DNA from 3 places in the Salmonella sp. A1325 genome. Region 2 is predicted to be linked to each of the others. Evidence: predicted binding sites of a transcription regulator. Region 2 holds the regulator's gene; each other region holds the start of a gene.
What was found. Region 2 encodes PurR, which represses purine synthesis genes. Its sites were predicted from a motif close to CANGCAAACGTTTGCNTG; they were not measured.
Positions count from the first base shown of each region.

Region 1: gcvT (glycine cleavage system aminomethyltransferase GcvT) is a predicted target of PurR. The motif match lies at 2,388-2,405, and genes of this name have one in related genera.
Region 3: purM (phosphoribosylformylglycinamidine cyclo-ligase) is a predicted target of PurR. The motif match lies at 2,308-2,325, and genes of this name have one in related genera.

Region 1 is NZ_JAMLWO010000002.1:342,026-352,295, reverse strand. It holds gene ubiH (2-octaprenyl-6-methoxyphenyl hydroxylase) at 1-715, shown strand, start outside; gene ubiI (FAD-dependent 2-octaprenylphenol hydroxylase) at 840-2,042, shown strand; gene gcvT (glycine cleavage system aminomethyltransferase GcvT) at 2,497-3,591, shown strand; gene gcvH (glycine cleavage system protein GcvH) at 3,617-4,006, shown strand; gene gcvP (aminomethyl-transferring glycine dehydrogenase) at 4,169-7,042, shown strand; gene NAZ64_RS05565 (transporter) at 7,498-8,391, shown strand; partial or broken gene bglA (6-phospho-beta-glucosidase BglA) at 8,439-9,871, opposite strand; gene yqfB (N(4)-acetylcytidine aminohydrolase) at 10,029-10,270, shown strand, end outside.
Region 2 is NZ_JAMLWO010000001.1:473,679-483,948, forward strand. It holds gene NAZ64_RS02440 (FUSC family protein) at 1-368, shown strand, start outside; gene sodC2 (superoxide dismutase [Cu-Zn] SodC2) at 344-865, opposite strand; gene NAZ64_RS02450 (aldo/keto reductase) at 945-1,841, opposite strand; gene NAZ64_RS02455 (DUF1289 domain-containing protein) at 1,892-2,131, opposite strand; gene NAZ64_RS02460 (TetR/AcrR family transcriptional regulator) at 2,234-2,833, shown strand; gene nemA (alkene reductase) at 2,892-3,989, shown strand; gene gloA (lactoylglutathione lyase) at 4,058-4,465, shown strand; gene rnt (ribonuclease T) at 4,566-5,213, shown strand; gene grxD (monothiol glutaredoxin 4) at 5,291-5,638, opposite strand; gene NAZ64_RS02485 (C40 family peptidase) at 5,974-6,795, shown strand; gene sodB (superoxide dismutase [Fe]) at 6,922-7,503, shown strand; gene cydH (cytochrome bd-I oxidase subunit CydH) at 7,586-7,675, opposite strand; gene purR (HTH-type transcriptional repressor PurR) at 7,971-8,996, shown strand; gene punR (DNA-binding transcriptional activator PunR) at 8,993-9,925, opposite strand; gene punC (purine nucleoside transporter PunC) at 10,038-10,270, shown strand, end outside.
Region 3 is NZ_JAMLWO010000008.1:73,325-83,594, reverse strand. It holds gene ppk1 (polyphosphate kinase 1) at 1-382, opposite strand, end outside; gene purN (phosphoribosylglycinamide formyltransferase) at 571-1,209, opposite strand; gene purM (phosphoribosylformylglycinamidine cyclo-ligase) at 1,209-2,246, opposite strand; gene upp (uracil phosphoribosyltransferase) at 2,660-3,286, shown strand; gene uraA (uracil permease) at 3,374-4,663, shown strand; gene NAZ64_RS16020 (DnaA inactivator Hda) at 4,758-5,459, shown strand; gene arsC (arsenate reductase (glutaredoxin)) at 5,486-5,845, opposite strand; gene bepA (beta-barrel assembly-enhancing protease) at 5,885-7,348, opposite strand; gene NAZ64_RS16005 (AI-2E family transporter) at 7,556-8,623, shown strand; gene NAZ64_RS16000 (sugar diacid recognition domain-containing protein) at 8,900-10,087, shown strand; gene NAZ64_RS15995 (GntP family permease) at 10,155-10,270, shown strand, end outside.

The DNA of each region.
Region 1 (10,270 bases), on a different contig from region 2:
CAGCGTGCTGGTGGCGGCTAACGGTACCCACTCCGCGCTGGCGTCAGCCTGCGGCGTTGACTGGCATCAGGAGCCTTACGAACAGTTAGCGGTGATAGCGAATGTCGCGACCGCGATCCCGCATCAGGGACGCGCCTTTGAACGTTTTACTCCCAATGGCCCGCTGGCGATGTTGCCGATGTCGCATGGCCGATGTTCGCTGGTTTGGTGTCACCCGCTCGACCAGCGCGATGAGGTGCTGAGCTGGTCCGACGCGCAGTTTTGTCATGCGTTGCAGGCCGCGTTCGGCTGGCGGCTGGGGCGAATTACTCAGGCGGGTAAGCGCAGCGCGTATCCGCTTGCCCTGACTACGGCGGCGAAAGTGTTTACTCACCGGACTGTCGTGGTCGGCAATGCGGCGCAGACGTTGCATCCTATCGCCGGACAAGGGTTTAATCTCGGTCTGCGCGATGTCATGAGCCTGGCGGAAACGCTGGTCACGGCACAGGACGCGGGCGAGGATATTGGCGCCTGGCACGTGTTATCGCGCTATCAGCAGCGTCGTCAGGTTGACCGGGATACGACGATTGGCGTAACGAACGGTCTGGTCCATCTGTTTGCAAATCGTTGGGCACCGTTGGTTATCGGGCGCAATATCGGTTTAATGGCGATGGAATTATTACCACCTGCGCGCGATGCGCTGGCACAGCGGACCTTAGGTTGGGTTGCGCGTTAAGCAGATCTGTAGGCCGGATAAGGCATTTACGCCGCCATCCGGCATCGTGTTCGTAAAAATGCCGGATGGCGGCTTCGCCTTATCCGGCCTACGGTTTGATTGTTCCGGTTTCCAGGAGTAAATAGTGCAAAGTGTTGATGTAGCAATAGTTGGCGGAGGCATGGTGGGACTGGCTGTCGCCTGCGGCTTGCAGGGAAGTGGTTTGCGCGTTGCGGTACTGGATCACGTTGTCCCCCAGCCGTTGGCGAACGATGCGCCGCCTCAGCTTCGGGTGTCGGCGATTAATGCCGCCAGCGAAAAACTGCTTACCCGTCTTGGCGTATGGTCAAACATTGTGGCGCGACGGGCAAGTTGCTACCACGGTATGGAAGTCTGGGATAAAGACAGCTTTGGCCGTATTACGTTTGATGACGCAAGCATGGGATATAGCCATCTGGGGCATATTGTTGAAAACAGCGTCATTCACTATGCACTGTGGCAAAAAGCGCAGCAAGCGGCGGATATCACCTTAATGGCGCCAGCGGAGCTACAGCAGGTCGCCTGGGGGGAAAACGACGCCTTCCTGACTTTAAAAGACGGCGCGATGTTAACCGCGCGTCTGGTGATTGCCGCGGATGGCGCCAACTCCTGGCTGCGTAACAAAGCGGATATTCCCTTAACTTTCTGGGACTACCGTCACCATGCGCTGGTAGCGACTATCCGCACCGAAGAGCCGCACGGCGCGGTTGCTCGCCAGGTGTTTCATGGTGAAGGTATTCTGGCGTTTTTGCCGTTAAGCGATCCGCATCTGTGTTCCATTGTCTGGTCGCTTTCTCCGCAGGATGCGGAGCGTATGCAACAGAGCGGCGACGAGGCGTTTAACCAGGCGTTGACTATCGCCTTCGATAATCGGCTGGGCTTATGCCGCCTGGAAAGCGAACGGCAGATTTTTCCGCTGACGGGCCGCTATGCTCGCCAGTTTGCCGCGCATCGTCTGGCATTGGTCGGCGATGCCGCGCACACCATCCACCCGCTGGCAGGACAAGGCGTCAACCTCGGCTTTATGGACGCGGCCGAACTGGTGGACGATCTGCGCCGGCTTCAGCGCCAGGGCAAAGACATTGGTCAACATCTTTATCTTCGTCGTTATGAGCGTAGCCGTAAACATAGCGCGGCGATGATGCTTGCCGGGATGCAAGGTTTTCGTGACCTGTTTGCCGGCGAAAATCCGGCAAAAAAATTGCTGCGCGACATCGGGCTGAAACTGGCGGATACGCTCCCCGGCGTCAAACCCCAACTGCTTCGCCAGGCAATGGGGCTAAACGACCTTCCGCAATGGCTTCGTTAAGCGTCTGACTGCACGCCAGCAAGAGTTTGAAACCCGTCACACTTTGCTTTCCCGGCTATCGCGCCGGGGGGCTTTCCTCGTTTGAAATAATCTAATTTCACCGCTTATTTCGCATTATATTTTCTAATGCCACTATTTTTGGCGAACGCGATTTTCGACATTTTTTCCGCATTTAATATTAATTTATGTTGTGGTAAATCGTATCAGCTTCCTTTTTATGACGGTTATTTAGTGTGATATTGGTTTTTTGTGCTGATGAGATTTTAGCGTTTTTTAGTCATAAGCTAATGTGATGGTAAATTCAGCCTTATGGTTTAGCGCCTGGTTCGGTGGTAAGTTCAGGAGCAAGAGAACGTTTGCGTCGGCGCAGGAAAAAGGGCGTCGATGCCAGGTTTCGTGGCGAAGATTTCCCATGAAAATGGTTGTTAGCCCCCGCTAATTCAACGAGGAAAAGATGGCCCAACAGACGCCTTTGTACGAACAACACACGCTATGCGGCGCCCGCATGGTCGATTTTCATGGCTGGATGATGCCCCTGCATTACGGCTCTCAGCTTGATGAACACCACGCTGTGCGCACCGATGCCGGGATGTTTGATGTATCGCATATGACCATTGTCGATCTTCATGGCAGCCGTACACGAGAGTTTCTACGTTATCTGCTGGCCAACGACGTCGCGAAGCTAACGAAGACGGGTAAAGCCCTCTACTCCGGTATGCTTAACGCATCGGGCGGCGTGATTGATGACCTTATCGTCTACTACTTCACTGAAGATTTCTTCCGTCTCGTTGTTAACTCCGCCACCCGCGAAAAAGACCTCTCCTGGATTACCCAACACGCTGAACCTTATGCCATCGACATCACCGTTCGTGACGACCTGTCGCTGATTGCGGTACAGGGGCCGAATGCGCAGGAAAAAGCGGCGACTCTGTTTACTGACCAACAGCGCCATGCAGTAGAAGGTATGAAGCCGTTCTTCGGCGTTCAGGCGGGCGATCTGTTTATCGCCACCACCGGTTATACCGGCGAAGCGGGCTATGAAATCGCCATGCCGAATGAAAAAGCGGCGGATTTCTGGCGTGCGCTGGTGGAAGCGGGCGTGAAGCCGTGCGGTCTTGGCGCGCGCGACACGCTGCGTCTGGAAGCAGGCATGAACCTGTACGGTCAGGAGATGGATGAAGGTATCTCTCCGCTGGCGGCTAATATGGGATGGACTATCGCCTGGGAACCTGCTGACCGCGACTTTATTGGCCGTGAGGCGCTGGAGATGCAGCGTGAAAAAGGCCACGAACAGTTGGTCGGTCTGGTGATGACCGAGAAAGGCGTATTGCGTAATGAACTGCCGGTGCGTTTTACCGATGCGCAGGGCAATCAGCAAGAAGGCATTATCACCAGCGGGACGTTTTCCCCAACGTTGGGCTACAGCATTGCGCTGGCGCGCGTTCCGGCGGGCATCGGCGAGACGGCGATTGTACAAATTCGTAACCGTGAAATGCCGGTAAAAGTGACTAAACCTGTTTTTGTGCGTAACGGCAAAGCCGTCGCGTGATTCATCCTTTTTTGGAGATTAATTGATGAGCAACGTACCCGCAGAACTGAAATACAGCAAAGAACACGAATGGCTGCGTAAAGAAGCGGATGGCACTTACACCGTTGGCATTACTGAACACGCTCAGGAGCTGTTGGGCGATATGGTTTTTGTTGATCTGCCGGAAGTCGGCGCGACCGTAAGCGCGGGCGACGACTGCGCCGTGGCGGAGTCCGTAAAAGCGGCGTCCGACATTTATGCGCCGGTAAGCGGCGAGATCGTGGCGGTAAACGATGCGCTGAGCGACTCCCCGGAGCTGGTGAACAGCGAACCGTATGCCGGTGGCTGGATCTTTAAAATCAAAGCCAGCGATGAAAGCGAACTTGAATCGCTGCTGGATGCCACCGCGTATGAGGCATTGTTAGAAGACGAATAATGTTGTGCCGGATGGCGCTAATGCTTATCCGGCCTACTCACTGCAACGCGAATGATTTTGCGTATTCGTTTTCGCACGCGTAGGCCCGGTAAGCGTCAGCGCCACCGGGCAACTGAGTTAGAGACAATCACGATTCACTGCACGTTTCAGGAACCATCGCCCATGACACAGACGTTAAGCCAGCTTGAAAACCGCGGCGCTTTCATTGAACGCCACATCGGACCGGACGCCGCGCAGCAACAAGAGATGCTGAATGCGGTTGGCGCCGAGTCGTTAAACGCGCTGACAGGTCAGATTGTGCCGAAAGACATTCAGCTCGCGACTCCGCCGCAGGTTGGCGAGGCGGCAACCGAATATGCCGCACTGGCGGAATTAAAAGCCATCGCCGGGCGTAACAAGCGCTTCACGTCGTACATTGGCATGGGCTACACCGCCGTGCAGCTACCGCCGGTTATCCTGCGCAACATGCTGGAAAATCCGGGTTGGTATACCGCCTACACTCCTTATCAGCCGGAAGTCTCTCAGGGGCGTCTGGAAGCGCTGCTCAACTTCCAACAGGTGACGCTGGACCTGACGGGACTGGACATGGCTTCCGCCTCGCTGCTGGATGAAGCGACCGCCGCCGCTGAAGCGATGGCGATGGCAAAGCGCGTCAGCAAACTGAAAAATGCCAACCGTTTCTTTGTCGCCTCTGATGTCCATCCGCAAACTCTGGACGTCGTGCGTACGCGTGCCGAAACCTTTGGCTTTGACGTCATTGTGGATGACGCGGCGAAAGCATTGGATCACCAGGATGTGTTTGGCGTGCTGTTGCAGCAGGTTGGCTCCACGGGCGAAATTCACGATTACAGCGCGCTGATTAGCGAACTCAAAGCCCGTAAAGTGATTGTCAGCGTCGCCGCCGACTTTATGGCGCTGGTGCTGCTTACCGCGCCGGGCAAACAGGGCGCGGACATTGTTTTCGGCTCTGCGCAACGCTTCGGCGTACCGATGGGGTATGGTGGCCCGCACGCGGCGTTCTTTGCCGCCAAAGACGAATTTAAACGCTCCATGCCAGGCCGTATTATTGGCGTCTCAAAAGATGCGGCGGGCAATACCGCACTGCGCATGGCGATGCAGACTCGCGAGCAGCATATCCGTCGTGAGAAAGCGAACTCCAACATTTGTACCTCGCAGGTACTGCTGGCTAACATCGCCAGTCTGTATGCCGTTTATCATGGTCCGGTCGGTCTGAAGCGCATCGCTAATCGTATCCACCGCCTGACCGATATTCTGGCGGCAGGTCTGCAGCAGAAAGGCTTAAAGCTGCGTCATGCGCATTACTTTGACACGCTGTGTGTGGAAGTGGCTGATAAAGCTGCGGTACTGGCGCGTGCGGAAGCGGCGGAGATCAATCTGCGCAGCGATATTCATAACGCGGTAGGTATCACCCTTGATGAAACCACCACCCGTGAGAATGTGGCGCAGTTGTTCAATGTTTTGTTGGGCGACAGTCACGGTCTGAACATTGAAACACTGGATAAAGACGTGGCGCTTGATAGCCGTTCCATTCAGCAAAGTATGCTGCGCGACGATGCGATTCTGACGCATCCGGTATTTAACCGTTTCCACAGCGAAACCGAGATGATGCGCTACATGCACTCGCTGGAGCGTAAAGATCTGGCGCTGAATCAGGCGATGATCCCGCTGGGTTCCTGCACCATGAAGCTGAACGCTGCCGCCGAGATGATCCCTATCACCTGGCCGGAATTCGCTGAACTGCACCCGTTCTGCCCGCCGGAACAGGCCGAAGGATATCATCAGATGATTAGCCAGCTTTCTGACTGGCTGGTGAAACTCACCGGGTACGACGCCGTCTGTATGCAGCCTAACTCCGGCGCACAGGGGGAATACGCGGGGCTGCTGGCGATTCGTCACTATCACGAAAGCCGCAACGAAGGGCATCGCGATATCTGCCTGATCCCGGCTTCTGCTCACGGCACTAACCCTGCTTCTGCACATATGGCAGGAATGCAGGTGGTGGTGGTCGCCTGTGATAAGAACGGCAACATCGACCTGGACGATCTGCGGGCCAAAGCAGAACAACATGCTGCGAACCTTTCTTGCATCATGGTGACCTATCCGTCCACCCACGGCGTCTATGAAGAAACGATCCGTGAAGTGTGTGAAGTTGTGCACCAGTTCGGCGGCCAGGTTTACCTTGACGGCGCGAACATGAACGCTCAGGTCGGCATCACCTCACCGGGTTTTATTGGCGCGGACGTTTCGCATCTTAACCTGCATAAAACTTTCTGCATTCCGCACGGCGGCGGTGGCCCAGGCATGGGACCGATTGGCGTGAAAGCGCATCTGGCACCGTTCGTACCGGGTCATAGCGTGGTGCAAATCGAAGGCATGTTAACCCGTCAGGGCGCGGTGTCTGCGGCGCCGTTCGGCAGTGCCTCTATCCTGCCAATCAGCTGGATGTACATCCGCATGATGGGCGCAGAAGGCCTGAAGCAGGCAAGTCAGGTCGCGATTCTTAACGCTAACTACATTGCCAGCCGTCTGAAAGACGCGTACCCGGTACTGTATACCGGTCGCGATGGCCGAGTGGCGCACGAATGTATTCTTGATATTCGCCCATTGAAAGAAGAAACCGGCATCAGCGAGCTGGATATTGCCAAGCGTCTGATCGACTACGGTTTCCATGCGCCAACCATGTCGTTCCCGGTGGCGGGCACGCTGATGGTTGAACCGACGGAATCTGAAGGTAAGGCTGAGCTGGATCGCTTTATCGATGCGATGCTGGCTATTCGCGCAGAGATTGACCAGGTGAAAGCGGGTGTCTGGCCGCTGGAAGATAACCCGCTGGTGAACGCGCCGCACATTCAGAGCGAACTGGTCGCCGAGTGGGCGCATCCGTACAGCCGTGAAGTTGCCGTATTCCCGGCAGGCGTGGCAGACAAATACTGGCCGACGGTGAAACGTCTGGATGATGTTTATGGCGACCGTAACCTGTTCTGCTCCTGCGTACCGATTAGCGACTACCAGTAATTTACTGATTCGACTGTTTTCTAAAGGCGCTTCGGCGCCTTTTCAGCTTGTTAATAAAGTGCGTTTTGTTTATGTCGGATGCAGTGTGAGTGCCTTATTCAGGCTACAAAGTGTTACTAATTCAATATATTACAGTAAATCGTTGGCTCCTGTCAGGCAACCTGGCGTTTGTATCAGTGTATTAGCCAGAATTAAATTACCGGTTTTTTAGAGTCTAATGATTCATTGTGCATCATTTTTACCTTGCTGTTATTTAATCAAAATAACACGGTATATATACATGTGGTTACAAATGGTTTCTCTCCGGAATCGTTATTTACCTCTCAATATAGTTGAAAAAATTTCCGTATATTAAATTCATCAAGTTATTAGTTTAAATTATAAATTAAAAACAAGCATAAATAACGTAAATATTTATTAACTTAGCGCTTTGTTTTTTATACCTGGAGGGAATAATGAAACGATTTATATTTCTGCCATTAATGACATATTTTATATTAATGAATGCAATGGCAGCTAACGGAGAAAATAATCCCAGTAATCTATTAGGTGCACCAGTTAATACCGCTATTTCTGGTGGTTCAGTATTGCCGGAAGGAAAGTTATTAACCGCCGTGAATAGCTCATTTCGCGATAAAGATCATCAAATCGAGGGGCACGGAAGTCCGGATGTTTACTCCCAGATATGGTTATTGAAGATTCGTTACGGTTTGACCGACAGACTGGAATTATCAACTGTGGGTTCCTATATCAATAACAAACGAGACAATCTGTCTCCTGAGCACATAGAGGGAATGGGCGACCAATCGGTGGGGGTCAATTATGCTTTAATGAGCCAGCGAAGAGGTGATCCGTTTTGGGTTACGGTAGGTGGGGCATTATTACTACCCACCGGGCAAGATGGAGATAATCATTTGCCTGGGAATAGCGCCTGGGGAGGAAGAGTAACACTCACTTTAACAAAATTATTTACTCCTAACATTAAAGGGGATATGGGTTTTGTCTATCAGGGACCATTTGAGCGCGGTAACCAGGACGTGAAACGAGGTAACGAATTCCAGTGGAATACCCAGGTGCGGTATATGTTTAGCGATTTACCGCTGGATCTTGGTCTGGAAAGTGCCTACAGCAATAATGCCTCTGGAACGAAAAAACTGTCTAATGGCAGCGTAATTAATAACCATTCTGGAACTACCGAATGGGTTGTTGGTCCGTCATTTAATATTGCCGTCGATTCACTGAAATTATGGTTTGGTGCCGGAGCCTTCTTCCCGGTAATGCAGGAAGCGAAGTCGCCAACCAAAATGGAAGATGTACGCTGGGAATTTAAAATAGGTAAGACCTGGTAAGACTCGTTCAAAGTGTTACCCGCCGACTGGCGGGTAACGTGCAGGAGTTAAAGCTTCTCGCCGTTGCTGGCAATCACCTCTTTGTACCAGTTGAAGCTCTTCTTACGCGAACGCGACATATCGCCCGTACCGTCATCGTGCTTGTTCACGTAGATGAAGCCGTAGCGCTTGCTGTACTGACCTGTGGTGAACGAGACGCAGTCGATGCAGCCCCACGGCGTGTAGCCCATCAGGTCGACACCATCGTAAGTCACCGCTTTTTTCATCTCTTCAATATGGGCGCGCAGGTAGTCAATGCGATAGTCGTCGTTGATGCTGCCATCTTCTTCTACTTTGTCGTAAGCACCAAAACCGTTTTCGACAATAAACAGCGGCTTTTGATAGCGTTCGTACAGTTCACACAATGAATAACGCAGGCCCACCGGGTCAATCTGCCAGCCCCAGTCAGAGGCTTTAACATAGGGGTTCGGTACGCTGCCTTCAAAACCGGAAATCGCATCGCCGCTACCGCCTTCGGCTTTGACCGCGTTGGTCATGTAATAACTGAAACCAAGATAATCGCAGGTGCCTTCGCGCAGCACTTCAAGATCGCCATCTTCCATTTTGATGTTAAATCCGCGGCGCTCCCACTCGTTCAACACATAGGACGGGTAATAGCCACGCAGCTGCACATCGGTAAAGACGTAGCGTTCACGCATCGACTCCTGAGCAAACATCACATCTTTTGGTTTACAGGAGAAAGGATACAGCGCGACCATCGCCAGCATACAGCCCACTTTCATCTGTGGATTAATGCGACGTGCCGCTTTTACCGCCAGCGCGCTGGCGACAAACTGATGATGTAAGACCTGATACATGGTTTCTTCTGGATTCTCATGCTCGGTATACACCACGCCGGAACAGCAGTAGCCAAACAGCGGCGCGCGCCAGTTTCGCTGGTTGTTAATTTCGTTGAAGGTCATCCAGTATTTGACCTTATGTTTGTAGCGTTCAAACACGACTTCAGCAAAACGGACAAAGAAATCAACGACCTTACGATTGGTCCAGCCGCCGTAGTGCTGTACCAGATGTAATGGCATTTCAAAGTGGGAAAGGGTGATGACCGGTTCGATGTTGTATTTGAGTAACTCATCAAACATGTCGTCGTAGAATTTCAGACCGGCCTCGTTTGGCTGGGATTCGTCGCCATTCGGGAAGATACGCGTCCAGGCAATAGAAGTACGGAAGCATTTGAACCCCATTTCGGCGAAAAGACGGATGTCTTCTTTGTAATGTCCGTAAAAATCCACCGCCTCATGGTTCGGATAGTATTTGCCAGCAACGACATTCTGGGTAATTTCGCGTGGCACGCCGTGTGCGCCGCCGGTTAGCACGTCGCAGATGCTGGGGCCTTTACCGCCTTTATTCCAGCCGCCTTCAACCTGGTGTGCGGCAACCGCGCCGCCCCATAAAAATCTTTTGGCAGGGTGAGTTTTCTCATTGTTGCATAATCTCAATTTATTTAGTCTGTTATCATTCATTCTGCACCAAATGACATGTAAAGCGTACGCAAAATTCCAGGGGGCCCGCGTGTCGGGGCAGGAACACATTCAGATCGTAACATCCACTTCAAGGGGCCATATTCAGGGGATAACCACATGCAGCCAAACGACATTACTTTCTTTCAACGTTTCCAGAATGACATTCTGGCAGGGCGTAAAACCATCACTATTCGTGATGCCTCCGAGTCCCACTTTAAAGCAGGCGATGTGCTACGCGTGGGGCGGTTCGAAGATGATGGCTATTTTTGCACAATCGAAGTGACAGGAACGTCAACTGTGACGCTGGATACGCTGAACGAAAAACATGCGCAACAGGAAAATATGTCACTTGATGAGCT
Region 2 (10,270 bases):
GCAATAGCCAGGATGCGCTGGCGCGCCGGTGGTTATTACGTTGGGGAGTGGTACTGCTGAACTGCTCGCATGTGGTGTGGCAGCTGCGCGCCTGGGAGTCGCGTTCCGATCCGCTTTCCCGGGTGCGGGATATTTGTATATCCCTGCTGCGCGATGTGATGAGCGAGCGCGGCGTGCAGCAACGCCCGCTTGCCGTCACGCTACAGGAATTACAGCGTATCTGCGACACGCTCGCACATCATCATCAGCCCGCCGCGCATGAACTGGCGGCGATTATCTGGCGTTTACACTGTTCGCTGTCGCAGCTGGAACAGGCTCCAGCGCAGGGAACGCTGTCTCCGGGTTATTTAATGACGCCGCAGGCGTAACGCATTCCGCCGCCGCCGAGCGGTTTCGGCTGATCGGACATGTTATCGCCGCCCACATGGATCATGAGCGCTTTATCTTTCACTTCATCAAGAGACTTCAGACGCGGCGCAATAACCGGTTCGGTGGCGATACCATCATTATTAACGACTAACACCGGGAGGTCGCCCAGATGCCCCTGGCCTTCCGGTCCTTCATGCTTGCCGGTATTTTGTGGGTCCAGATGACCACCAGCGGCTTCTGCGGCAACCGCTTTGCCGTCTTTAATCGCGGGCTGGCAGCTATCTTTGGCATGAATGTGAAAACCATGCTCGCCCGGCGGTAACGCTTTAAGGTGTGGGGTAAATTTTAAGCCGCCTTCGGTTTCATCGATGACGACGGTGCCGATAGACTGTCCTACGCCTTGCGCCGTCACCAGATTCATCTCTACTTTCTCGCTGGCGGCCTGCGCCCCCGCACAGGCCAGCAGCGTCACCATCGCTAAACTTAATCGCTTCATAAAACCTCCGTTACATGTGGTCGCCTGTTAAGTGTAAACCACTGGCGAAAACATGAACGGAAAGTCAACGAGTTGGCGATTACGGCACGTCATAACCCAGTGCCGCCTTGCGGATTCGGAACCACTGTTGACGCGACAATGACAGCGTTTCCGCTTCTAGTGCGGCGCGTACGCGTTCGATTTTACCCGAGCCAATAATCGGCAGCGGCTGCGACGGCAAACGTAAAATCCAGGCATAGACCACCTGTTCAATAGAACTGGCGTTGAGTTCTTGCGCGATAACGGAAAGTTCCTGGCGCAACGGCTGATAAGCCTCATCATTAAACAGCCGACCGCCGCCAAGACATGACCAGGCCATCGGACGAATACGCAGTTGCTGTAATTGATCTAATGTGCCGTCCAGCAACAAAGGCTGATGAACCGGCGAGATCTCCACCTGATTGGTCGCCAGGGTGAACGGCAGGCGCGATTGCAGCAACGTAAATTGCGCTGGTGTAAAATTAGAAACGCCAAAATGGCGTACTTTGCCGCTTTGGTGCAGATGTTGAAACGCCTCGGCGACGTCATCCGCATCCATTAACGGATCGGGACGGTGAATTAACAACATATCCAGATAATCTGTCGCTAGATTTTTTAATGACTGTTCGGCGCTCAGAATAATATGCCGGCGATCGGTAATATAATGACCGAGCCTATTTTCCGCTCTGGCGGTGGTCGCAATACCGCATTTGGTAACGATTTGCAGTTTTTCCCGCAAATGCGGCGCCAGCGTTAGCGCCTCGCCAAACGCCGCTTCGCACTGATAACCGCCATAAATGTCCGCATGGTCAACGGTAGTGACGCCCAAATCCAGATGTTCTTCGATAAAACTCACTAACTGACGCGCGGACATATTCCAGTCCATCAGACGCCAGTAACCCATGACAAAACGCGAAAACTCCGGGCCTTGTGGAGCGATGGTGACACGCTGAACCATAACAGATTCCTCATAGAGAATAATGAGGTTGAGTATACGCAATTCCGCGTTTAAAAGAGTGAAGGTTGTTGAGGATCTTCCGATGGGAGAGGCTTGTTTGCGCGTATTTTACGCAAGAAACGCTGGCGACAAAGCCGCAGTACATTTTGTTTCTCGGCATCGCTCATTTTTTGCCAGTTAAACCGTTCGTCGCGGCTGCGCATACAGCCCCGACAAAAGCCACGCTCATCAGACTGACAGATACCGCGACATGGGCTTGCTACAGGAAAAAACTCCAACTGCTCGGCCACATCCCCTCCTCAACGTTTGGCGCTTATGACTATTGAAGACGCTAACTGACATTATGGCAACTCTGCTTGCAGTAGACCGACTGGTCTACTATACTACCTGCTATGAATAAGCAAACCGAACACGATACCCGCGAACATCTGCTGGCCACCGGCGAGCAGCTTTGTATGCAGCGGGGTTTTACCGGCATGGGGCTTAGCGAGTTGCTCAAAACCGCCCAGGTGCCTAAAGGGTCGTTTTATCACTACTTTCGCTCGAAAGAAGCCTTCGGCGTCGCCATGCTTGAGCGACATTATGCCTGCTATCATCAGCGTCTTACGGCGCACTTCACCTCCGGTCCCGGTAATCATCGCGATCGTCTTCTCGCCTGGTATCAGGAAACGTTAAAGCAGTTTTGCCAGCAAGGCGCCATCAGCGGTTGCCTGACAGTGAAACTGTCAGCGGAGGTCTGCGATCTGTCGGAGGATATGCGCTCTACGATGGATAAAGGGGCGCAGGAGATCATGGCACTGCTTGCACGCGCGCTGGAAGATGGCCGTAATAGCCACTGTTTACATTTCACCGGCCAGCCGTTGCCACAGGCGCAGGTACTTTATGCCCTGTGGCTGGGCGCCAATTTGCAGGCCAAAATATCCCGTAGCGCCGCGCCGCTGGAAAATGCGTTGGCGCATGTTAAGACCATCATTGCAACGCCTGAGCAGTAACAGGCGTTTTTATTTCCTTTATTACAAGACGACCGGTCTACTTATATCAGGAGCCACTATGTCATCAGCAAAATTGTTTACCCCCCTCAAGGTGGGTGCCATCACGGCGACAAATCGCGTATTTATGGCGCCTTTGACGCGTTTGCGGAGTATTGAACCGGGCGACATTCCTACGCCGTTAATGGCGGAATATTACCGTCAACGCGCCAGCGCCGGATTGATCATCAGCGAAGCCACACAAATCTCCGCACAGGCGAAAGGCTATGCCGGCGCACCGGGATTACACAGCGATGAGCAGATCGCCGCCTGGAAAAAAATCACTCAGGGAGTTCATGCTCAGGGCGGCCATATAGCGGTGCAACTGTGGCATACTGGCCGTATTTCGCACGCCAGCCTGCAACCAGGCGGACAAGCGCCCGTCGCGCCATCCGCTATCAATGCGGGAACCCGCACCTCTTTGCGTGACGAAAACGGCCAGGCCATCCGCGTAGAGACTTCCACGCCGCGCGCGCTGGATACTCACGAGATTCCAGGGATCGTCAACGATTTCCGCCAGGCTATTGCCAATGCCCGAGAGGCAGGCTTCGATCTGGTGGAGCTGCACTCCGCGCACGGTTATCTGCTGCACCAGTTCCTCTCACCGTCTTCTAATCACCGTAGCGATCAGTACGGCGGCAGCGTAGAGAATCGCGCCCGTCTGGTGCTGGAGGTGGTTGATGCAGGCATTAAGGAATGGGGCGCGGACCGTATCGGCATCCGCCTTTCTCCTGTCGGCACTTTCCAGAATGTCGATAACGGCCCGAATGAAGAGGCTGACGCCCTTTATCTGATTGAAGCGTTAGGCAAACGCGGCATTGCTTATCTGCATATGTCTGAACCAGACTGGGCGGGCGGCGAACCGTACAGCGACGCGTTCCGTGAAAAAGTGCGCGCGTGTTTCCACGGTCCCATCATCGGCGCTGGCGCCTATACGCCAGAAAAAGCGGAAGATCTGATCGAAAAAGGGTTGATTGACGCCGTGGCGTTTGGTCGCGATTACATCGCTAACCCGGATCTGGTGGCGCGTCTGCAACGTAAAGCGGAACTTAATCCACAGCGTCCCGAAAGTTTTTATGGCGGCGGCGCGGAAGGCTACACTGACTACCCTACTCTGTAATTTCATTGATAGCGGCCGCACATCGCCGCTATACTTTGAATATCTTGACTATTTTAAGGACAACGAAAATGCGTTTATTGCATACTATGCTGCGCGTCGGCGATTTGCAGCGTTCCATCGCTTTTTACACCAACGTTCTGGGCATGAAATTGCTGCGTACCAGTGAGAATCCGGAATACAAATACTCACTGGCCTTTGTGGGATATGGTCCGGAAACGGAAGAAGCGGTTATCGAACTAACCTATAACTGGGGCGTTGAGAGCTACGACATGGGCAATGCGTACGGGCATATCGCGCTGAGCGTTGACAATGCTGCTGAAGCCTGTGAACGCATTCGTCAGAACGGCGGCAACGTGACCCGTGAAGCGGGGCCGGTAAAAGGCGGTTCGACCATCATCGCCTTCGTTGAAGATCCGGATGGCTATAAAATCGAATTGATTGAAGCTAAAGACGCAGGCCGCGGTCTGGGTAACTGATCCCCCGCCGGGCGCAGGTCACTGCGCCCGTTGTTTTACTGCATCCCGGCGTAAAATTTGCCATAATACGCGCTGCATTTTTTCGTATTAAGAGACTCAGATGTCCGATAACGCTCAACTTTCCGGTCTGTGCGACCGTTTTCGTGGTTTTTATCCTGTCGTCATCGACGTTGAAACTGCAGGATTTAACGCTAAAACCGATGCGCTGCTCGAAATCGCCGCCATCACGCTGAAAATGGATGAACAAGGCTGGCTGATGCCGGACATGACGCTGCATTTCCATGTGGAGCCATTCGCTGGAGCCAACTTACAGCCGGAAGCGCTCGCGTTTAACGGTATCGATCCCTCTAACCCGCTACGCGGCGCGGTGAGTGAATATGAGGCGCTACACGCTATTTTCAAAATGGTGCGTAAAGGTATCAAAGAAAGCGGTTGTAGCCGCGCCATTATGGTCGCGCATAACGCCACTTTTGATCACAGTTTTATGATGGCCGCCGCAGAGCGCGCCTCGCTGAAACGTAACCCGTTTCATCCGTTCGTCACCTTTGATACCGCGGCATTGAGCGGACTGGCGCTGGGACAAACGGTGTTATCAAAAGCGTGCCTGGCGGCAGGTATGGAGTTTGACGGCGAAAAGGCCCATTCCGCTTTGTATGATACCGAGCGGACAGCGGTACTGTTTTGTGAAATCGTCAATCGCTGGAAGCGCCTGGGCGGCTGGCCGTTACCTTTGCCGACGGACAAATAACGTGGCTAACGACGCCGCTCTTGCTTACTATGGCAGTAAAAAAGCGACCTTTACAGGTCGCTTTCCCCTTTCACAGATTACTCTGCGTCCGGCTCCTGAGTTTTATATTTTGCCGCAGTTTCTTTAATAAGCTGCTGCAACTCACCACGCTGATACATTTCAATCACAATATCACACCCGCCGACCAGCTCGCCGTCCACCCACAGTTGTGGGAATGTCGGCCAGTTGGCGTATTTCGGTAATTCAGCGCGAATATCCGGGTTTTGCAGGATATCAACATAGGCAAAACGTTCCCCGCAGGCTGAAAGCGCCTGAACGGCCTGCGCAGAGAAACCACAGCTTGGCAGTTTCGGTGAACCTTTCATATACAGGAGAATCGGGTTTTCAGCGATCTGGCGCTGAATTTTTTCGATAGTGGTGCTCATTGTCTCGCTTCCTTAAACTACTTTTACGACCGAAGCCTGTCATTGTAACGGGTCAGGCTGGCAACGGAAAATAACATTTTCATCATGCCTTATTATTTTACCGTCTGCGGGAATAAGTTGTATACAAAATATCTTTTAAGCGGGTTGCCACGCAGTGATTTGTAGATAACGCGTTCGTGTTTAGCATTAATTGCTATTTTTTTTACATCTGTTAACGAAACACAGCTTCAGAAACCAAAAGCAATTACCAATCTGTGCTTTTGTAGATTAGAATTATCAGGTTTTGTAAATCATACGCAGGCATGAATCGCCTGCCTTTAACAGAGGATTGCTCAGTGGCGCGGATAAACAAAATCTCGATCACGCTCTGTGCTTTACTTTTTACTACTCTCCCTTTTACGCCAATGGCCCATGCTTCCAGGCAAGCCAAAGCGACGCCTGCTGTTTCTCATGTCACGAAAACGGCAGATAAAAAGAAAAGCACAACGAAAAAGATCAGTAAGACCAACAAAAAAAACGTAAAAAAAACCTCAAAAACCAGCCGTTCTTCTTCCGCTTCTACGCCAAAACGTACCACCGCCTCCACGAAATCTCGTCATACGACGCATCGTCGTAACAGAACCGCGCCCACGTCAATCGCCGCCCTCGACGTAACGGAAAAATGCACGACGCGTAAAGGCCGTAAGCCGCACTGCGTGAAGGGGAAAGGAACATTGCCGGTCTCTATTGCCGATGCGCATCGTGCAAAAGTACAAAAAGCGACGAAAACCGCGATGTCCAAGCTCATGAATCAGATTGGTAAACCGTATCACTGGGGAGGCGCGTCGCCGCGCACCGGTTTTGATTGCAGCGGTCTGGTGTATTATGCCTATAAAGATTTAGTGAAGATCCGTATCCCCCGAACGGCGAATGAGATGTATCACCTGCGTGACGCGGCGCCCATTGAGCGTAGCGAGTTGAAAAACGGCGATCTGGTGTTCTTCCGTACGCAGGGGCGCGGCACCGCCGATCACGTTGGCGTCTATGTCGGCAACGGTAAGTTTATCCAGTCTCCGCGCAGCGGTCAGGAAATTAAGATCACCTCACTGAACGAAGAGTACTGGCAGCGTCATTATGTCGGCGCCCGTCGGGTGATGACGCCTAAAACAATTCGCTAATATTTTATCCTGTCGTTTAACGACAGGATAACTTCTTCTTTTGCGCCACCTCTCAATTTGCTACCCTATCCTTACGCGCACCAGGGTTATTGTGCGTGCGCAATATTAATAATAAGGAGAGAAGCAATGTCGTTCGAATTACCTGCATTACCGTATGCCAAAGATGCTCTGGCACCGCATATTTCTGCTGAGACGCTGGAATATCACTATGGCAAACATCATCAGACTTACGTGACCAATCTTAACAATTTGATCAAAGGCACGGCGTTTGAAGGCAAATCGCTGGAAGAGATCGTGCGAGCCTCCGAAGGCGGTATCTTTAATAACGCCGCTCAGGTATGGAACCACACCTTCTACTGGAACTGCCTGGCGCCAAACGCTGGCGGCGAACCGACCGGGAAACTGGCTGATGCTATCGCGGCATCTTTTGGCAGCTTCGCGGAATTTAAAGCGCAGTTCACCGATGCCGCTATCAAAAACTTTGGTTCCGGATGGACATGGCTGGTAAAAAGCGCTGATGGCAAACTGGCTATCGTTTCTACCTCAAATGCCGGTACGCCGCTGACTACGGATGCAACGCCGTTGCTGACGGTTGATGTGTGGGAACACGCGTATTACATCGACTACCGCAACGCCCGTCCAAACTATCTGGAGCATTTCTGGGCGCTGGTTAACTGGGAATTTGTTGCGAAAAATCTCGCCGCATAAGTCTGAGTACGCAGAAGGTACGCCTTCTGCGTTTTAGAGAGGGATAGAATAGAGGAGACGCCCACCCTCAGAAGAGAGGAAATCAGTGCAGAGCGGCCGTTAATCCACCTGCGACAATCACGCCCAGAACAATCAGCGTAGTAATCAACGAAAATTTCAGGTCGGTACTCATCAAGTTTTCTCCTTTTTATTCCCACACAAAAAGTGATATAGCGCATTTTTGCACATTCCCGCACAAAAATCTCTCATGTTTTATATTGATAACTGTTTTTAACGCTTCCCCTTTTCCTCAAGATCAGACAAAATTCCAGGCTTACTGAATTAGCGTAACGGCCATTGACCCCTTCCTGACGTTCCGTGTCGTTTTTCCGGCGTGCCGCAACCCTGATGTTGCGATTAGGGTGTGTGTAGGCAAACGTTTACCTGGCGTTTCTCAGGAGCTTAGCGAGGGTCTGGAGTGAAATGTAATGGCAACAATTAAAGATGTAGCGAAACGAGCAAACGTTTCCACTACAACTGTATCACACGTAATCAACAAAACGCGTTTTGTCGCTGAAGAAACGCGTAACGCGGTCTGGGCGGCAATTAAAGAGCTGCACTACTCTCCCAGCGCCGTCGCGCGTAGCCTGAAGGTTAACCATACCAAGTCGATAGGCTTACTGGCGACCAGCAGCGAAGCGGCCTATTTTGCCGAAATTATCGAGGCAGTTGAAAAAAACTGTTTCCAGAAAGGCTATACGCTGATTTTAGGCAACGCCTGGAATAACCTGGAAAAACAGCGCGCCTACCTGTCCATGATGGCGCAAAAGCGCGTGGATGGCCTGCTGGTGATGTGTTCTGAGTATCCAGAACCTCTGCTTTCCATGCTGGAAGAGTATCGCCATATTCCGATGGTGGTGATGGACTGGGGTGAAGCGAAGGCCGATTTTACCGACACGGTGATTGATAACGCCTTTGCAGGCGGCTATATGGCGGGTCGTTATCTGGTTGAGCGCGGCCACCGGGATATTGGCGTTATTCCCGGCCCGCTGGAGCGCAACACCGGCGCGGGCCGGCTCGCAGGCTTTATGAAAGCCATGGAGGAGGCGCTGATCAACGTGCCGGACAACTGGATTGTTCAGGGCGACTTCGAGCCGGAATCCGGTTACCACGCGATGCAGCAAATTTTATCGCAGTCACATCGCCCTACCGCCGTTTTCTGCGGCGGCGATATTATGGCGATGGGCGCGCTTTGCGCGGCTGACGAAATGGGGCTTCGCGTACCGCAGGACGTTTCGGTGATCGGTTATGACAATGTGCGTAACGCCCGTTTCTTCACCCCGGCGCTGACGACGATTCACCAGCCCAAAGACTCTTTAGGCGAAACCGCATTTAATATGCTATTGGATCGCATCGTCAATAAGCGTGAAGAGTCACAGTCTATTGAAGTTCATCCACGCCTGGTTGAGCGTCGCTCGGTCGCTGACGGCCCGTTCCGCGACTATCGGCGTTAATCCCCGCTGTCGGGAGCCTCTTCTGGCTCCCGCAGCCACTCCCGATTCAACGTTTCGCTATCGCCCAAATAGTCCAGCAGCCATGCCAGCGCGGGCGAGGCCTCGTTTTGCTGCCACGTCACGCAACAGGCCGCATCGGGAAACGGATTCTCTAACGTCAGCGCCACCCATTTTCCGCTGTCTATCCACTGTCGGGCAAAATGCGTCGGCACCATTCCCACGCATAGTCCTGCCGACAGGCAGGTTGCCGATGACTCCCAGTCCGGTACGACGACCCTTTTTTGGTTATCCAGCAGCCAGGTAATCCGTTTCGGTAAGGTTCGCGAAGTGTCTTCCCTGACCAGCGACGGCCAGTTGCGCAGGGTATCGTCGCTTAACGGCCCAGGCATTGACGCCAGCGGATGATCGCTTGCCACTACGCAGCTCCAGCTCAGGGTCCCCATATCCCGAAAAGCGTAACGTCCCCCTACCGGAATCGCCTGCGTCGCCCCAATCGCCAGTTCGACACGCCCGTCGGAGAGCGCGTCCCAGACGCCGTTAAACACCTCCTGAAAAACCAGCAGTTCCACATCGTCAAAATGACGATAGAAATCGACGATCATCTGCCGGGTACGTTCAGGTCTGACGATATTGTCCACCGCAATAGCTAACTGCCCGCGCCAGCCATTAGCAATTTGCTGACACTGCTGGCGAGTGATCTGCATTTTTTTGATAACAGAACGCCCTTCTTTTAAAAACCAGACGCCAGCAGGCGTCAGTTCAACATCACGGTGACGTCGTACAAAAAGCGGTACGGCCAGCCACTCCTCTAGCTGACGAACGGTGTAGCTGACTGCTGAAGGCACACGGTGCAGTTCCTGCGCCGCCGCGCTAAAACTGCCATTGCGCGCCACGGCGTCAACCACTTCAAGCGAGTATTCCGACCACATAATTTGCCTACAAAAATTTTGAATTCACTGGACAAATATTAACGTTTCACAACCGTAATTTCACTCCCTACACTCTGCGACAATGTCTGTCTGATAAGAAAGAGAAACAAATATGCAACCTGGAAAAGGTTTTTTAGTCTGGTTAGCCGGTCTTAGCGTGCTGGGATTTCTGGCTACGGACATGTACCTGCCCGCATTTGCCGCCATACAGGCGGATTTACAAACGCCTGCCGCCGCTGTCAGCGCCAGCCTCAGCCTGTTTTTAGCTGGCTTTGCCGTCGCGCAACTCCTCTGGGGACCGCTATCGGATCGTTATGGCCGTAAACCGATTTTACTGCTGGGGTT
Region 3 (10,270 bases), on a different contig from region 2:
TAAAATAGTGGCGCAACCAGCTTTGTTGGTTCACCGAGAGCTGACGCTCGTTGATCAGAAAGATTTGATTACGCGCCATTTCCAGCAGTAATTCGTTGTACAGGCCGTCGAACTCCTGGTCTGCTTTCAACACGCGGGACTGAATTTTGCCTAACAAATGGCGTGAATGAGAATTTGAACCCTGTTCTTCGCTGATAATAATGCGTCGTTTCAGTTCAGCGAAACGCACTTTGTAGAACTCGTCGAGGTTATTAGAATAGATTCCCAGGAACCGCATCCGCTCAATCAACGGGTTGGATTTATCCGCTGCTTCCTGTAACACGCGTTCGTTAAATGCTAACCAGCTTAGTTCTTTCTCGATATATAGCTTTTCCTGACCCATTACTACCTATACTCCGTTTTATTCACGGGACACTGCCTGATGATTATGGCGAGCATTACGCGTTAATGTCCAACTGCGCCAGAAAAATATGACAATAAACTGATAGCATAAAGGAAGGGAAAAGAGTAGGCCGGATAGGCATTTATGCCGCCATCCGGCAAGCAGACGCAGTCCTGTTCGATGACGTATTATTCGTCAGACGCATAACCTTGCGGCGGCAGACGACGCCCGTCCAGCCAGGCGGCGTTATCGCGCATCTTTAGACGCCCCTGCGCAAACCAGCTAATCACCAGCGGATAAATCGCATGTTCCTGAGTCTGTACGCGTGCGGTGATATCATCTTCGCTGTCGTCGGCAAAAACCGGCACCTTCGCCTGGAGAATGACCGGGCCGCCGTCGAGTTCGTCTGTCACGAAATGTACCGAGGTACCGTGCTCCTCATCGCCGTTTTCCAGCGCCTGGCGATGGGTATGCAACCCCGGATATTTTGGCAGCAGGGAAGGGTGAATGTTCAGCAGTCGCCCGTAGTAATGCGCGACAAACATCGGACTCAGAATACGCATAAAACCGGCCAGCACGACCACATCGGGCGCATACGCGTCTATCTTGCGAATCAACTCGCGATCGAAGGCGTCGCGGCTGTCAAACCGATCGGCAGTCAGCGCTTGCGCCGGAATACCGGCTTCTCTGGCGCGTTCAAGGCCGAACGCGTCGGCCTTATTGCTGAATACTGCCCTGAGGGTGCCTTTAATTTTCTTCGCTTCGCAGGCATCGATAATCGCCTGTAAATTGCTTCCATTGCCGGAAATCAGCACCACAATATTCATTATTCAATAACCACACGCTGTTCGGAATCAGAGGCTTTGATGATACCGATTTTCCATGCGTTTTCACCTTTCTCGTTTAGCAGAGCAAGCGCTTTGTCCGCCTCCGGAGCGGAGAGCGCAATCACCATGCCGACGCCGCAGTTAAAGGTACGGTACATTTCATGTCGGCTGACATTACCGGCGGTTTGCAGCCAGGTAAAGATGGCGGGCCACTGCCAGGACGACTCATTAATTACCGCCTGGGTATTCTCCGGCAGAACGCGCGGAATATTTTCCCAAAAGCCCCCGCCGGTGAGGTGGGCGATAGCGTGTACATCGACGTTTTCAATCAGTTCCAGAACCGATTTTACGTAGATACGGGTCGGTTCAAGCAGATGATCGGCCAGCGGCTTCCCTTCCAGCAGAGTGGTTTGTGGGTCGCAGCCGCTAACGTCAATAATTTTCCGCACCAGCGAATATCCATTCGAGTGCGGGCCGCTGGAGCCGAGTGCAATCAGCACGTCGCCTTCGGCAACCCGGGAGCCGTCGATGATTTCTGATTTTTCGACTACGCCGACGCAGAAACCCGCCACATCGTAATCTTCGCCGTGATACATGCCCGGCATTTCCGCCGTCTCGCCGCCGACCAGCGCGCAGCCGGATTGCAGGCAGCCTTCGGCAATACCGTTGATCACGCTGGCGGCGGTATCGACATCCAGTTTACCCGTGGCATAGTAATCGAGGAAAAACAGCGGTTCCGCGCCCTGAACGACCAGATCGTTTACGCACATTGCCACCAGATCAATACCGATAGCGTCGTGGCGCTTTAAGTCCATCGCCAGGCGAAGTTTGGTGCCTACGCCGTCAGTGCCGGAAACCAGTACCGGTTCACGATATTTTTGCGGCAACGCGCACAGCGCACCGAAACCGCCCAGACCGCCCATAACCTCCGGGCGGCGAGTTTTCTTCACTACGCCTTTGATTCGATCAACCAGAGCGTTACCCGCATCAATATCGACGCCGGCATCTTTATAGCTAAGAGAGGTCTTATCGGTCACTGCCTGGTTCCCCACGTTTTTTCTTGCGGTAAAAGTTAAATTCGGCGCAATTCTAACAGGGAAAGCAAACGTTTGCGAGCGTGGTCTGCGCCCTGGATATTCGGGCGATTTTTTTGGCATGGTTTCGGTCGCTGCTTGAAAATTTCTCTGTTGGGAAAAAAGAAAAGGATATCCAGCACTTGGTTTACGACAGGCGGTCGGGACAGGCCATTCATCCTTAAAATTGCTAAGATTCAAACGGTTGTTAGCCTTTATCGCCTGTTTCAACGTGAGTGATTTATACTCACTTTTCCACTATCAGCGCTTTTGGTTGATCCAGGTCAAGCATACATTGTGTTGCGTCAGAGAGGAAAAGCGGTATAATCCGGCGATTTTTTTTGTGGTTGCCAGTCATCTGAGGATAGGAGAAGAGTATGAAGATCGTGGAAGTCAAACACCCACTCGTCAAACACAAGCTGGGTCTGATGCGTGAAAACGACATTAGCACTAAACGCTTTCGTGAACTCGCCTCAGAAGTAGGCAGCCTGCTGACGTATGAAGCGACAGCCGACCTGGAAACGGAAAAAGTCACCATCGAAGGCTGGAATGGCCCGGTGGAAATCGACCAGATCAAAGGTAAAAAAATTACCGTTGTGCCGATTCTGCGCGCGGGTCTGGGCATGATGGAAGGCGTTCTGGAAAATGTACCGAGCGCGCGTATCAGCGTAGTCGGGATGTACCGTAACGAAGAGACGCTTGAGCCAGTACCTTATTTCCAGAAACTGGTATCGAACATTGATGAGCGCATGGCGCTGATCGTCGACCCGATGCTGGCGACCGGCGGTTCTGTCATCGCGACCATCGACCTGCTGAAAAAAGCAGGCTGTAGCAGCATTAAGGTGCTGGTGCTGGTCGCCGCGCCGGAAGGCATTGCGGCGCTGGAAAAAGCGCACCCGGACGTTGAACTGTACACCGCCTCTATCGATCAGGGGCTTAACGAGCACGGATACATTATTCCGGGGCTTGGCGATGCCGGCGATAAGATTTTTGGTACCAAATAAGTGAATAAATAATTAAAAGCCGACTTTAAGAGTCGGCTTTTTTTTGAATAAAACAACTCATAACAAACACACTTAGAGGAAAACACTATGACGCGCCGTGCTATCGGGGTGAGTGAAAGACCGCCGCTTTTACAGACAATCCCGCTTAGTTTACAGCACCTTTTCGCCATGTTTGGCGCGACCGTGCTGGTGCCAGTTCTGTTTCATATCAACCCCGCGACGGTTCTGCTGTTTAACGGTATCGGAACGTTGCTGTATCTCTTTATCTGCAAAGGTAAAATTCCGGCCTACCTCGGATCGAGCTTTGCCTTTATTTCCCCGGTACTACTGCTGTTGCCGCTGGGTTATGAAGTGGCGCTGGGCGGTTTTATTATGTGCGGCGTGCTGTTCTGTCTGGTCTCTTTCATCGTTAAAAAAGCGGGCACCGGCTGGCTGGATGTGATGTTCCCGCCTGCGGCAATGGGCGCAATCGTTGCCGTCATCGGTCTGGAGCTGGCTGGCGTCGCGGCGGGGATGGCCGGATTGCTGCCTGCGCAAGGGCAGTCGCCGGACACGAAAACAATTATCATCTCCATGGTCACGCTGGCGGTGACGGTGTTCGGCTCCGTACTGTTTCGCGGTTTCCTGGCGATCATTCCGATTTTGATCGGCGTGCTGGCGGGCTATGCGCTGTCATTCGCGCTGGGAGTGGTCGATACCACGCCGATTGCCCAGGCGCACTGGTTTGCGCTGCCGACCTTCTATACGCCGCGTTTTGAATGGTTCGCGATCCTGACGATTCTGCCCGCGGCGTTGGTCGTGATCGCCGAGCATGTCGGTCATCTGGTGGTGACGGCGAATATCGTCAAAAAAGATTTAGTGCGCGATCCCGGTTTGCACCGCTCGATGTTCGCTAACGGACTGTCAACGATCGTCTCCGGCTTCTTCGGCTCCACGCCGAATACCACCTATGGGGAAAATATTGGCGTCATGGCGATCACCCGCGTCTACAGTACCTGGGTTATCGGCGGCGCGGCGATTTTCGCCATTCTGCTTTCCTGCGTCGGCAAACTGGCGGCGGCGATTCAGATTATCCCGTTACCCGTGATGGGCGGCGTCTCGCTGCTGTTGTACGGCGTTATCGGCGCGTCGGGGATTCGCGTATTGATCGAATCAAAAGTCGACTACAACAAAGCGCAAAACTTGATCCTCACCTCGGTGATTTTGATCATCGGCGTGAGCGGCGCGAAAGTGCATATCGGCGCGGCAGAATTGAAAGGGATGGCGCTGGCGACCATCGTCGGGATTTGCCTGAGCCTGATTTTTAAACTGATTAGCCTGTTGCGTCCGGAAGAAGTGGTACTGGAGGCAAATGATGCGGAGTCTCCGCATCAGTAACGGGTTGCCGGGCAGCGATGCTGCCCGGTTCTATCTCAAGGGAATTATGTGGTAAACTCAGCGCGATTTTATGTCATCCTGGGTTGAGGTATCTCTGAACACACCGGCACAGCTCTCTTTGCCACTTTATCTTCCTGACGACGAAACTTTCGCAAGTTTCTGGCCGGGGGATAACGCCTCTCTACTGGCCGCGTTACAAAACGTGTTGCGCCAGGAACATAGTGGATATATCTACCTTTGGGCGCGTGAAGGCGCGGGCCGCAGCCATTTGCTGCACGCCGCCTGCGCTGAATTGTCGCAGCGTGGAGATGCGGTAGGCTACGTCCCGCTCGATAAACGTACCTGGTTCGTGCCGGAAGTGCTCGACGGTATGGAACACCTCTCGCTGGTGTGTATTGATAACATTGAGTGTGTCGCTGGCGATGAACTGTGGGAGATGGCGATCTTTGATCTCTATAACCGCATTCTGGAGTCCGGTAAGACGCGGTTATTGATCACCGGCGATCGTCCGCCAAGACAGTTAAATCTGGGCTTGCCCGATCTCGCTTCCCGTCTGGACTGGGGGCAAATCTATAAACTCCAGCCTCTTTCCGATGAAGACAAACTTCAGGCGCTACAGTTGCGCGCCCGGTTACGGGGGTTTGAACTGCCGGAAGATGTCGGGCGGTTTTTACTCAAACGTCTTGATCGCGAAATGCGCACGCTGTTTATGACGCTGGATCAGCTCGATCATGCGTCGATCACTGCCCAGCGAAAACTGACGATCCCGTTTGTCAAAGAGATCCTGAAACTGTAATACGCCGCGACGGCGGCGTTCAACGGTTAACCGAGGATGTCCAGCACCTGCTCAGGCGGTCGGCCAATGCGCGCCTGACCATTTGCTACCACAATGGGGCGCTCCATCAGTTTAGGGTGTTCAACCAGCGCCTGGATTAACGCCTCTTCACTTAGCTGGCTATCCGCCAGGTGAAGCGTTTTATAGAGATCTTCTTTCTGGCGCATCAGTTCGCGCGCGCTGGACATGCCCAACATACGCAGCAGTTCCCGCACGGTGGCGGCATCGGCGGGCGTATCCAGATAAAGCACCACTTCCGGTTCCACGCCGTTAGATTTCAGCAGGTTCAGCGTGTCGCGGCTCTTCGAGCAGCGCGGGTTATGGTAGATTTTAATCGTGTCGGTCATGAGTTCTCCTTGTGACGCCATCCGGCTAATAAACGGCGATTACATTTTCGTGTATGGCTTGAAGCGTTCCTGTAACTGGCGCAACTGGTCGATACGCGCATCGTAACGCGCCTGTTGCTGGCTACCCAGTTTTGCCTGGGCGCTGGCGCTACTGAGCAGTGAAATTGCCTGATCCAGTCGTCCCGCCAGCGCATAACTTTCAGCGCGCGCCGCCAGCTCCTGATCGCGGTTGTTCAGCGCGGCTTCGGCCTGAGCAAGCAGATCCCAGCCGTTACCGTCATCTTTATGGCTAAAGGTGTAGCGATTCAGAATGGTTTCCGCCGCTTTCGGCTGGCCTCCCTGGAGGTACGCATTGGCGAGGTTTAACTGCAGCACAGGATTAACGCGCAGATCGCGGGCATTTTTCAGGCGATTAATCGCGTCGTTGGCTCTTTTCTGCCCCAGGTCAATATCGGTGGCGAGGTCAAGATACCAGGCATTGTTCGGTTCCGCGCTTAACAACGGCTGCAACGTTTTGCGCGCTTCATCGTACTTGCTCGCTTCCATCGCCTGCAACGCCCGGCCATATTGCGCCGCATGTTGCTGACGCACGTTGCCTTTAGACCACTGATCCAGCAGGTCGCTGGTAAGCTGGTTACGTCCGGAATTGTACATTCCCAGGGCGCGCGCTTTGGCGAGATAGAAGTCGGCGGAAGATTGCACCACGACCGGGCGCATCTGGTTGGCACGGTTGCGGGCATCCGCAAGGCGGCTTTCCGGTAAGGGGTGAGTGAGCAAAATTTCAGGCGGACGCGTGGAGTAACGCGCCTGGTCGAGCAGTTTTTCGAGGAAAGAGGGCATCGCCTGTGGGTCAAATCCGGCGCGTTGCAGTACCTGAATACCAATACGGTCGGCTTCTTGCTCATTTTGCTGGGTGAAACTTATCATTCCCTGGCGCGTTCCCGCCAGAGTACCGGTTAGCGCCGCCATACCGGCCTGTGGGCTGGCCATGGCCAGCAAAATGGAACCCAGCGCGCCCACCCAGGTAAGCGGCGCGCTGCGCTTTTGATCTTCCATCGCGCGCGCCAGATGGCGCTGCGTCACGTGGGAGATTTCATGCGCCATGACTGAAGCTAGCTGGCTTTCGTTATCCGCGTAGCGAAAAAGCGCCGAGTGCAGCACCACATTGCCGCCAAAGAACGCGAACGCGTTGATTTCGTCATTATTGATCAAGAAAAAATGGAAGGGCGTTTTGACGGAGTCGGCGTGCGAGACCAGACGCATACCCAGCGCGTTAATGTATTGCACCAGCAGCGGATCGTTGATTAACGGCGCGCTGCCGCGTAGCTGGCGCACATAAAAGTCGCCCATTTGCATCTCTTGTCCGATAGAAAGCGTGCTTCCTGCCGAGGTTCCCATATCGGGCAGCGTGTCGGCAGGGTCGGCAAATGCGGGCGCGACCTGACCGAGAGCCAATGCTGCAATGAGGGTTGCCACCAGGTTTTTTTTCAACTGCCTGAACATAACCTCTATCCTGTTGTTTTGAGATAGCCCTTTGACCAACGTCGTGAAATATCGTTCCACGCTCCGACACTTCATAAGTGTAACTGTGATGAGCACAGACTCACTATTTTAGTTTCCTGAATCAACGATAAAAAGCGAAGTCTTTTTTGTGACATTTCGATACAATTCGGCATCACAATCCCGCAGTTGAGTTCTGGGAAGGGTTTTATGCTCGAAATGTTAATGCAATGGTATCGCCGTCGCTTCAGCGACCCGGAGGCGATTGCCTTGCTGGTCATTCTGGTGGCTGGTTTTAGCATCCTCTTTTTCTTTAGCGGCCTGTTAGCGCCGCTGCTGGTCGCTATCGTACTGGCCTACCTGCTGGAGTGGCCGACGGCGCGCCTGCAGGCGATTGGCTGTTCCCGGCGCTGGGCAGCCTCCATTGTCCTTATCCTCTTTGTCGGCATTCTGTTATTAATGGCGTTTGTGGTGATGCCGATTGCCTGGCAGCAGGGTATTTACCTGATTCGTGATATGCCCGGTATGCTGAATAAACTGTCCGATTTTGCCGCGACCTTGCCGCGACGCTATCCGGCGCTGATGGATGCGGGCATTATTGATGCGATGGCGGAAAACATGCGTACCCGGATGCTTAACATGGGCGATTCGGTGGTGAAGTATTCGCTGGCTTCGTTAGTCGGGCTACTGACGCTGGCGGTATATCTGGTGCTGGTGCCGCTGATGGTCTTTTTCCTGGTAAAAGATAAAGAGCAGATGTTGAATGCCGTGCGTCGCGTGCTGCCGCGTAATCGCGGGCTGGCGGGGCAGGTGTGGAATGAGATGAATCAGCAGATCACCAACTATATCCGCGGAAAAGTGCTGGAGATGGTAGTGGTGGGCGTGGCGACCTGGCTGGGCTTTTTGTTGTTTGGCCTCAACTATTCGCTACTGCTGGCGGTACTGGTGGGCTTTTCGGTTCTGATCCCCTATATCGGCGCCTTTGTGGTGACAATTCCGGTGGTGGGCGTCGCGCTGTTTCAGTTTGGCCTGGGGACGGAATTCTGGAGCTGTTTTGCCGTTTATCTGATTATTCAGGCGCTGGATGGCAATCTGCTGGTACCGGTACTTTTCTCCGAAGCGGTGAATTTGCATCCGCTGGTGATTATTCTGTCAGTGGTGATTTTCGGCGGTCTGTGGGGTTTCTGGGGAGTGTTTTTCGCCATTCCATTGGCGACGCTGATTAAAGCCGTTGTCCATGCCTGGCCGGATGGTCAGGTGACGGATGCCTCATCCTGAGCGGCCTGTACAAAAGTTGTAAAGCGTGAACGACATCATAGTGCCCTGCCGCCATTTTGCGCACGCCTGATGAGGGACAAGCGCTTAGAAAGCCGCTCTTTTTTTTAATGCCGCACCGTGTTGCGGCATTTTTATTGTCGGAACCTACAAAATTCTCGCTGTAAAGCCGCCAAAATTTGGTGACTTAGCCTAAGCATTCTTCTGAGAAATTCGTTAATAAGTGACATCATTGATGCGAGATTGTTTTTTTAATGTGAAGCGATAACGAAACAGGGAATGAGTGTGTTGAGAAAACATTACTTGAAAGGGTATACCGCGCGGCAAATTGTACAGCGAGCCATGAAAATTATTCCTTACTCGGTAAACGTCATGGATGAACATGGCGTCATTATCGCGTCTGGCGAACCTTCGCGGCTTCGCCAGCGTCATGAAGGGGCCATTCTGGCGCTGAAGGAAAACCGTATTGTAGAAATTGATTCCGCTACCGCCAATCAGCTTAAAGGTGTGCGATCCGGCATTAATCTTCCCATCTCTTTTCATGAACAGCTTATCGGCGTGGTCGGCATTACCGGCGAGCCGGAGGAGGTTCGCGCGTATGCTGAGCTGGTTAAAATGGCGGCGGAGCTGGTGATTGAGCATATGGTGCTGATCGAACAGCGACAGTGGGATAAACGCTATCGCGAAGAGCTGATCAACCAATTGATTTTGCGAGAAAATTCAACAGAGTCGTTGCGCTCTATGGCGGCCTATCTGGGCATTGATCTGGCGGTTCCCAGAGTGGTGCTGATTATTGAACTTTCCCAGCCGGATCGCGAAGCGTTGCGCAATGTAATGGATTATTTCGAGAATCACGCGCGCAACCATTTGGTGACGTTTACCGAATTTAATGAATTAATCATTATTAAGCCTATCACGTTAAAAGAGGGAAAGTGGAATACCCGCCAGGAAATGGGTGAATTGCAGATTTTTAAATCATGGGCTGCATCATCGGGCTTTAGCCGTATTTTGGTTGGGGGCTATTTTGCCGGCGAGACGGGATTGCACCGATCTTTGCTCACTGCGAGAGCCACGCAGGCGATGGCGAAAAGACAAAAGCTGCGCAGCCAGTACATTTTTTATCATGACCACGCGCTTCCCGCGCTGCTAAGCGGGCTGTCTGAAAGTTGGCAAGTGCAGGAGTTATCGCGTCTGTGGCTGCAACTGGCGCAACATGACGCGAAAGGCGTATTGCAACAGACGCTGCGGACCTGGTTTGAACATAATTGTGACCTGACGCAAACGGCCAAAGCATTGCATATTCATGTGAATACATTGCGCTATCGCTTACAGCGCTGTGAGGATATTACGCACATAAAAATCAATGAGTTAAAAAGTACGCTTTGGCTTTATATCGGTATGGAGCTCCAGGCCGAATCTGTACCGTCCGACAAGTTACCGCTGCCAGGTCGAATCGAAATTTGTTGAAAGCTCCAGCGGATTTTTAGGCGGGTTTTTCCATACTGCGCGCTCCATGTTAAAGGAGGCGCAGTATATGACGTCGATATCCACCCTGGGAGCCATTGCCGCATTGGTTGTGGCCATCGTATTAATTTTAAGAAAAGTGTCGCCAGCCTACGGCATGATGGCGGGCGCGCTGGTCGGCGGTTT